One region of the Streptomyces camelliae genome, then DNA from elsewhere that is predicted to be linked to it. Evidence: riboswitches for the same ligand, from Rfam matches in the RefSeq annotation. Region 1 holds a riboswitch; the other holds the start of a gene.
The links. Region 1 has a riboswitch for glycine ahead of gcvT (glycine cleavage system aminomethyltransferase GcvT). Riboswitches for the same ligand answer to the same signal wherever they lie in the genome.
Positions count from the first base shown of each region.

Region 2: linked by a shared signal. The riboswitch ahead of gcvP (aminomethyl-transferring glycine dehydrogenase) and the one ahead of gcvT (glycine cleavage system aminomethyltransferase GcvT) in region 1 are both predicted to bind glycine.

Region 1 is NZ_CP115300.1:2,954,275-2,958,522, reverse strand. It holds gene glyA (serine hydroxymethyltransferase) at 1-1,068, opposite strand, end outside; gene gcvH (glycine cleavage system protein GcvH) at 1,073-1,459, opposite strand; gene gcvT (glycine cleavage system aminomethyltransferase GcvT) at 1,633-2,760, opposite strand; glycine riboswitch at 2,803-2,915, opposite strand; glycine riboswitch at 2,916-3,013, opposite strand; gene O1G22_RS13290 (AAA family ATPase) at 3,177-3,821, shown strand; gene O1G22_RS13285 (enhanced serine sensitivity protein SseB) at 3,912-4,248, shown strand, end outside.
Region 2 is NZ_CP115300.1:7,614,840-7,619,087, forward strand. It holds gene O1G22_RS34900 (DNA polymerase IV) at 1-80, shown strand, start outside; gene O1G22_RS34905 (PRC-barrel domain-containing protein) at 1,020-1,391, opposite strand; glycine riboswitch at 1,511-1,605, shown strand; gene gcvP (aminomethyl-transferring glycine dehydrogenase) at 1,780-4,248, shown strand, end outside.

The DNA of each region.
Region 1 (4,248 bases):
CGGGTCGTTCGGGACGGCGTTGCGGTTGACCGTGATGCCGACCTCGTGGAGGCGGTCCTCGGCCTGCCGGCCGTCCAGCTCGGACTCGCGCAGGTCGACCAGGATCAGGTGGACGTCCGTACCGCCGGACAGGACGTTCACGCCGGCCTCGCGGGCGTCCGCCGCCGTCAGCCGCTCGGCGAGGATGCGCGCGCCCTCGACCGTACGGCGCTGGCGCTCCTTGAAGTCCTCGCTCGCCGCGACCTTGAAGGAGACCGCCTTGGCCGCGATCACGTGCTCCAGGGGGCCGCCCTGGAAGCCCGGGAAGACGGAGGAGTTCAGCTTCTTCGCGAAGTCCTGCTTGGCGAGGATGATGCCGCCGCGCGGGCCGCCGAGGGTCTTGTGGGTCGTGGAGGTGACCACGTCCGCGTACTCGACCGGGTTCGGGTGCAGGCCCGCGGCGACCAGACCGGCGAAGTGCGCCATGTCGACCCACAGGTAGGCCTCGACCTCGTCGGCGATCCGGCGGAACTCGGCGAAGTCCAGCTGCCGCGGGTACGCCGACCAGCCGGCGATGATCACCTTCGGGCGGTGCTCCTTGGCGAGCCGCTCGACCTCGGCCATGTCGACCAGGCCGGTCTCGGCGTCCACGTGGTAGGCGACCACGTTGAACTGCTTGCCGGAGAAGTTCAGGCGCATGCCGTGGGTCAGGTGGCCGCCGTGCGCCAGGTCCAGGCCGAGGATGGTGTCCCCGGGCTGGGCGAGGGCGAACAGGGCCGCCTGGTTGGCGGAGGCGCCGGAGTGGGGCTGGACGTTGGCGTACTCGGCGCCGAACAGCTCCTTGATCCGGTCGATGGCGATCTGCTCGGCGACGTCGACGTGCTCGCAGCCGCCGTAGTAACGCCGGCCCGGGTAGCCCTCGGCGTACTTGTTGGTCAGCACCGAGCCCTGCGCCTCCATCACCGCGAGCGGCGCGAAGTTCTCGGAGGCGATCATCTCCAGCGTGGACTGCTGGCGGCTGAGCTCGGCGTCGACCGCGGCGGCGATCTCCGGGTCCAGCTCGTGCAGGGACGTGTTCAGGACGGTCATGCGATTACGACTCCTCGCCGGTGGAAAAGGCGGTGTACTCGTCGGCGGAGAGCAGGCCGGCCGGCTCCTCGGCGACGCGCACCTTGAACAGCCAGCCGCCCTCGAAGGGGGCCGAGTTCACCAGCGAGGGGTCCTCGACGACGTCCTCGTTGATCGCGGTGACCTCACCGGTGACGGGCGAGTACAGCTCGGAGACCGACTTGGTCGACTCCAGCTCGCCGCAGGACTCGCCCGCGGTCACGGTGTCGCCGACCTCGGGGAGCTGGACGAAGACCACGTCGCCGAGCGCGTTGGCCGCGTGCTCCGTGATGCCGACCGTCGAGACGCCGTCCTCGGCGCCCGACAGCCACTCGTGCTCCTTGCTGTAGCGCAGCTGCTGGGGGTTGTTCATGGCCTGAATTCTCCTGTACGCGCGGGAGTGCTGATGAAGGGGGGACTGCGAAAACCGCTGGTGGGCTGGAGGTCCCCCTGCTTGAGCGAAGTCGAAAGCTTGGGAGAGATGTGCGCAGGGTCACGTGCCCGCCACGGGACGGGGCCCGCGAGGAACGCGCTCGCGCCCAGTCTCTACTTCTGGCGCTTGTAGAACGGCAGCGCCACGACCTCGTACGGCTCGTGGCTGCCTCGGATGTCCACGCCGACACCCGCGGTGCCGGGCGCCGCGTGCGCCGCGTCGACGTACGCCATGGCGATCGGCTTGCCCAGGGTGGGGGAGGGGGCGCCGGAGGTGACCTCGCCGATCACCTCGCCGCCGGCGACGACGGCGTACCCGGCGCGCGGGACGCGACGGCCCTCGGCGATCAGCCCGACGAGCACCCGGGGCGGGTTCTGCTCGGCGCGCTCTGCGGCCTGCAGGAGCGCCTCGCGCCCGACGAAGTCACCCTCCTTCTCGAACTTCACCACCCGGTCGAGCCCGGCGTCGAACGGGGTGAGGGAGGTGCTCAGCTCGTGCCCGTACAGCGGCATGCCCGCCTCCAGGCGCAAGGTGTCCCGGCAGGACAGGCCGCACGGCACCAGGCCCACACCCTCGCCGGCCTTGGTCAGCGCCTGCCACAGCTCGACCGCGTGCTCCGGCTTCACGAACAGCTCGAAGCCGTCCTCGCCGGTGTAGCCGGTGCGGGCGATCAGGGCGGGGACGCCGGCGACGGTGCCGGGCAGGCCGGCGTAGTACTTCAGCCCGTCCAGGTCGGCGTCGGTGAGGGACTTCAGGATGCCGGGGGACTGCGGGCCCTGGACGGCGATCAGCGCGTAGGCGTCCCGGTCGTCGCGGACCTCGGCGTCGAAGCCGGCGGCGCGCTCGGTGAGGGCGTCCAGCACCACCTGGGCGTTGGAGGCGTTGGCGACCACCATGTACTCGGTGTCGGCGAGCCGGTAGACGATCAGGTCGTCCAGGATGCCGCCGTCGGCCTGGCAGATCATGGTGTAGCGGGCGCGGCCGACGCCGACGGAGGCGATGTTGCCGACCAGGGCGAAGTTCAGGAAGGCGGCCGCCTCGGCGCCGGTCACGGTGATCTCGCCCATGTGGGAGAGGTCGAACAGACCGGCCCTGGTCCGCACCGCGACGTGCTCGTCGCGCTCGGAGCCGTAGCGCAGGGGCATGTCCCAGCCGGCGAAGTCGGTCATCGTCGCACCGAGCGAGCGGTGCAGCGCGTCCAGCGCGGTATGGCGCGGCTCAGTGGGTTCGGTACTGCTCATCGGTCGGTCGTCTCCCAGGACAGCGGAACGGGCGAGGAACGTTCCTCCCCATCTGTCATCGGAACCTGAGAGGTTCGCCGCGACCGCCACGGGGACGATCACGGCTTGCACCTTGGGTGGAGCCACTGCGGAAGCGGCCCGCTTTTCAGATGTGCCTCGCCCGCGCGGTAACGGGGCCTGAGAGATTCAAGGGAGGGACTTGCTCCTTCGGCGCCCCAGCGAAGGCTGCTGGGGACTCTCCCGCGCGGATTCAAACGGCCGGTATGCAGTTGGCGGCCACATCATCGCACGCCGACGGGGCTTTTGTAACCGGCCTGTGGCAGGACGCGGACCTTACCGCCGACCTTTGGCTATTACCTTCTCTTTACGTTTCACGGGCAGGGCTATTACTGAATCGACAGGGGAGGACGATCACGGTGAACAGGACCCCGGTGTACGCCACCGCCATCCGTGGCATCGCGGTGCCGAAGCAGCGCTCCGCCCCGGCCACGGTCGTCCGCGACCTGCGCGACCGGTCGGGCCGCAGCCCCCGCGCCCTGCTCTTCGGCCCCGGGGACCTGGTGGTGATCACCGGCCTGCCCGGCAGCGGCAAGTCGACCCTGATGCACCGCACGGTGACCGGCCGGCGCATCGACTCCCAGGACACCCGCGACCGCTGGGACGCCCGCGTCCCCCGCTTCGTCCCCTACGCGCTCTACCGCCCGCTGGTCCGCCTCGCCCACTACGCCGGTCTGCGCCGCGCCCTGCGCGACGGCGAGGGCGTCGTCGTGCACGACTGCGGCACGCAGCCCTGGGTGCGCGGCTGGCTCGCCCGCGAGGCCCGCCGACGCGGCGGCACCCTCCACCTGCTCCTGCTCGACGTGGCACCGGAGACCGCCCGCGCAGGTCAGCGCGAGCGTGGCCGCGGCGTCTCCCGCTACGCCTTCACCCGCCACCGCCGTACGACCGCCCGCCTCCTCGCCGCCGCGGAGCGGGGCGAGCTGCCGGCCGGTGTCGGTTCGGCGACCCTGCTGGACCGGGCCGCGGCGGACACCCTGCACCGGATCGACTTCACCGGATGAGGGGGACCGTGTTCACACGGTGAGGGGACTGTCACAGCCACCCGCTAGCCTTCATGGTCACAGCAGTGGTTCCCAGCAGGCGGTAGGCAGATGGACTTCCCGGCGGACTTTCCCGCGGACTTCCCGGCACAGACACACCCCCACCCGCACGGCGGTTGGCCCGGCAACGAGCTGGAGGAGGTGCTCTCGGCCTCCCTCGGCATTCCCGCCGCGGCCGGCCGGATCATCGAGGTGCTGGGCCGCAGCTTCCTGTGGATCCCGCTGCCCAACGGCGGCGGGCCGGGCAGCGGCACCCTCGACCTGCCCACGCTGGAGCTCGACGGCCAGGCCTACGTCCCGGTGTTCAGCTCCGAGGAGCAGCTGCGCCAGGCGGCCGGCTCCCACATGTCGTACACCATCGCCCCGGCCGTGGAGTTCGCCCGCGGCC
Region 2 (4,248 bases), 4.7 Mb from region 1:
ACGGGGGCGCTGGCGCCGACGGGTGGGGCGGGAACCGGGAACAGGCTTCGGACGCGACTCGGGTTCCCGACGGAGCCTGAGCCGCGGATGAGGCTCAGGCCCCGGGCGCGGCTCCGGCTCCAGGTGAGGCTGAGGTCTCGGGCGCAGGTCAGCCTTCGTCCGAGGCTCCGGCCCCGCGGGACGCTCGGGCTTCGGACGGGGCTCGGGCTCTGGGCTTGGGGTCGGCGCCGGACGGAGCCGAGGTCGTCTCGGGTGATGCGTGGGTTCCGGTCGACGCCCTGGCCACGGAAGCGGGTCGGGCTTCGGAAGCCGGGGCCCAGGCCCCGGACGAAGCTGAGGTCTCGGGTGAAGCTCGGGGCTCCGGTCGCGGGTGAGATGTCGGATGGGGCTTGGGCCTCGCAGGAGGGTTGGGCTTCGGGTGTGTCTCAGGTCCCGGACGGAGCTTAGGTCTCCGGTGAGGCTTGGGTTCTGGTCGAGGCTCGGGTGTCGGGTGAGGGTGGGCTTCGGGTGTGGTTCAGGCTCCGGGCGAAGCTGAGGTCTCGGGTGAAGCTCGGGTTCCGGTCGCGGTTGGGGGTCGGGCCCTTGGTGAGGCTTGGGTTCCGGTCGAGGCTCGGGCGTTGGGTGACGGTCGGGCTTCGGGTGTGGTTCAGGCTCCGGGCGAAGCTGAGGTCTCGGGTGAAGCTCGGGTTCCGGTCGCGGTTGGGGGTCGGGCCCTTGGTGAGGCTTGGGTTCCGGTCGAGGCTCGGACGTTGGGTGACGGTCGGGCTTCGGGTGTGGTTCAGGCCCCGGACGGAGCTCAGGTCTCGGGTGAAGGTTGGGTTCCGGGTGGCGTCCGGGTCCGTGATGAAGCCCCGCCCGTAATGAAGCCCGTCTGTGAGAAGCCCCCCGTGGTGAAGCCCCGCCTGTGATGGCCCTGGCCCCTGATGGAGCCCCGACACCTGGACGGAGACCGGGGCTCTGAAGAAGCCCCGGTCTCTGGTGAAACGCCGGGGGCACAGTGGGGTCGGGGCGGCGGAGGGTCATGGTTCCTCTGAGCCTGCCAGTTTGCCGAAGTCGTGGTCCGGGAGGGAGGGCGGTGGGGCCGTGTCCAGGCCGTAGTGGTGGTAGAGCTGGAGTTCCTGGTCGGGGGAGAGGTGGCGGCCCACGCCGAAGTCCGGGGCGTCCTTGATGAGAGCGCGGTCGAAGGGGACGTGGAGGGTGCCCTCGATGAGTTCGCTCGGTTCCAGGGGGACGAAGGCGTCGCGGGAGAACAGGCCGGTGCGTATGGCCGCCCACTCGGGTACGCCGGTCGCGTCGTCCAGATACACCTCGTCGACGGTGCCGATCTTGGTGCCGTTGCGGTCGAACGCCTTGCGGCCGATCAGGTTGCGCGGATCGATGTCGGTCTGCACGGTCCCTCTCCCTCCACGTGGTCGCAACTCATCCGTAAGCACTACAAAAGAGCACATTCGCGGAGGCGGCCACTCGAAGGCTCGGGCGTTGACCTCGCTGGTAGTCTGACAACGGCTGCTGAACCCGTGCGGGAGAGTCCTCCGACCACTTCGGAGGCGCCGAAGGAGCAAATCCTCCCCGGAATCTCTCAGGCTCACGTACCGCACGGACGAGGTCACTCTGGAAAGCAGGGCGGGTGTCGACGGCTTCCGCCCTCACCGACGGTGAAAGCCGGGACCTTCGGGCGCCCGGTGAAGCTCTCAGGTTGAGATGACAGAGGGGGAGGCCGTCGGGGCACCCGTGCCGTGGTGTCCCTCGAAGGTCGCGTCAGACCAGGAGGCCTCCGCAATGACCGCCCATCGCCCCTCGCTCTCCGAGCTCGAACAGGGCATCCCGTTCGAGCAGCGTCACATCGGGCCCGACCAGGAAGCGCGGGCCAAGATGCTCGCGCACATCGGTTACGGTTCGCTGGACGAGCTGACCGCCGCCGCCGTGCCGGACGTGATCAAGAACGCCGACGCCCTCGATCTGCCGGACGCCCGCACCGAGGCCGAGGTGCTCGCCGAGCTGCGCGGGCTGGCCGACCGTAACCAGGTGCTCGGCTCGATGATCGGGCTGGGCTACTACGGGACGTTCACCCCGCCCGTCATCCTGCGCAACGTCATGGAGAACCCGGCCTGGTACACGGCCTACACGCCGTACCAGCCGGAGATCTCCCAGGGGCGGCTCGAAGCGCTGCTGAACTTCCAGACCATGGTCGCCGACCTCACCGGCCTGCCCACCTCCGGCGCCTCCCTCCTCGACGAGGGCACGGCCGCCGCCGAGGCGATGGCGCTGTCCCGGCGCATGGGGAAGAACAAGAAGGGTCTCTTCCTCGTCGACGCGGACGCGCTGCCGCAGACCATCGCCGTCATCGAGACCCGTGCCGAGCCGACCGGTGTCGAGGTCGTCGTCGCCGACCTCAGCGAGGGCATCCCGGCCGACATCGCCGCGCGCGAGATCAACGGCGTGCTGATCCAGTACCCGGGCGCCTCCGGTGCCGTACGCGACATCAAGCCGGTCATCGACCAGGCTCACGAGCTCGGCGCGCTCGTCACCGTCGCCGCCGATCTGCTCGCCCTGACCCTGCTGGTCTCGCCGGGTGAGCTGGGCGCGGACATCGCCGTCGGCACCACCCAGCGCTTCGGCGTGCCCATGGGCTTCGGCGGTCCGCACGCCGGCTACATGGCCGTACACGAGAAGTTCGCGCGCAGCCTGCCCGGCCGGCTCGTGGGCGTCTCCGTCGACGCCGACGGCAACAAGGCCTACCGGCTCGCGCTGCAGACCCGTGAGCAGCACATCCGCCGCGAGAAGGCCACCAGCAACATCTGCACCGCCCAGGTGCTGCTCGCCGTGATGGCCGGCATGTATGCCGTCTACCACGGGCCGGACGGGCTCCGGGCCATCGCGCAGCGGACGCACCGGTACGCCACGATCCTCGCCGAGGGGCTGAAGGCCGGCGGTGTCGAGCTCGTGCACGGTGCCTACTTCGACACCGTCACCGCGCGCGTGCCCGGCCGGGCCGCCGAGGTCGTCGCGGCCGCCCAGGAGAACGGCGTCAACCTGCGCCTGGTCGACGCCGACCATGTCTCCGCCGCCTGCGACGAGACCACCGACCGGGCTCAGCTGGGCGTCGTCTTCGCCGCCTTCGGTGTCAAGGGCGACGTCGAGGCGCTGGACGCGACCGCCGCCGACACCCTCCCCGAGGGGCTGCTGCGCGGTGACAGCTACCTCACCCACCCGGTCTTCCACCAGCACCGCTCCGAGACCGCGATGCTGCGCTACCTGCGCAAGCTCGCCGACCGCGACTACGCGCTCGACCGCGGCATGATCCCGCTGGGCTCCTGCACCATGAAGCTCAACGCGACCACCGAGATGGAGCCGGTCACCTGGCCGGAGTTCGGGCAGCTGCACCCGTTCGCCCCGGCCGAGCAGGCCGAGGGCTACCTCACGCTCATCCACGAGCTGGAGGAACGTCTCGCCGAGGTGACGGGATACGACAAGGTGTCCCTCCAGCCGAACGCCGGCTCCCAGGGCGAGCTGGCCGGGCTGCTCGCCGTACGCGGATATCACCGGGCGAACGGTGACGAGCAGCGCACCGTCTGCCTGATCCCGTCCTCCGCGCACGGCACCAACGCGGCCAGCGCCGTCATGGCCGGCATGAAGGTCGTCGTCGTCAGGACCGCCGAGGACGGCGAGATCGACGTCGAGGACCTGCGCGCCAAGATCGAGCAGTACCGCGACGAGCTGGCGGTGCTGATGATCACGTACCCGTCGACGCACGGCGTCTTCGAGGAGCACGTCGCCGACATCTGTGCCCGGGTGCACGAGGCGGGCGGCCAGGTGTACGTCGACGGCGCCAACCTCAACGCGCTGGTCGGCCTCGCCAAGCCGGGCCACTTCGGCGGTGACGTCTCGCACCTGAACCTGCACAAGACCTTCTGCATCCCGCACGGCGGCGGCGGTCCCGGCGTCGGCCCGGTGGCCGTACGGTCGCACCTGGCGCCGTATCTGCCGAACCACCCGCTGCAGCCGGCGGCGGGCCCGGAGACGGGGGTCGGACCGATCTCGGCGGCTCCCTGGGGCTCGGCGGGGATTCTGCCCATCTCCTGGGCGTACGTCCGGCTGATGGGCGGCGAGGGCCTCAAGCGGGCCACGCAGGTGGCCGTGCTGTCGGCGAACTACATCGCCAAGCGCCTGGAGCCGCACTACCCGGTGCTCTACACCGGCCCCGGCGGCCTGGTCGCGCACGAGTGCATCATCGACCTGCGTCCGCTG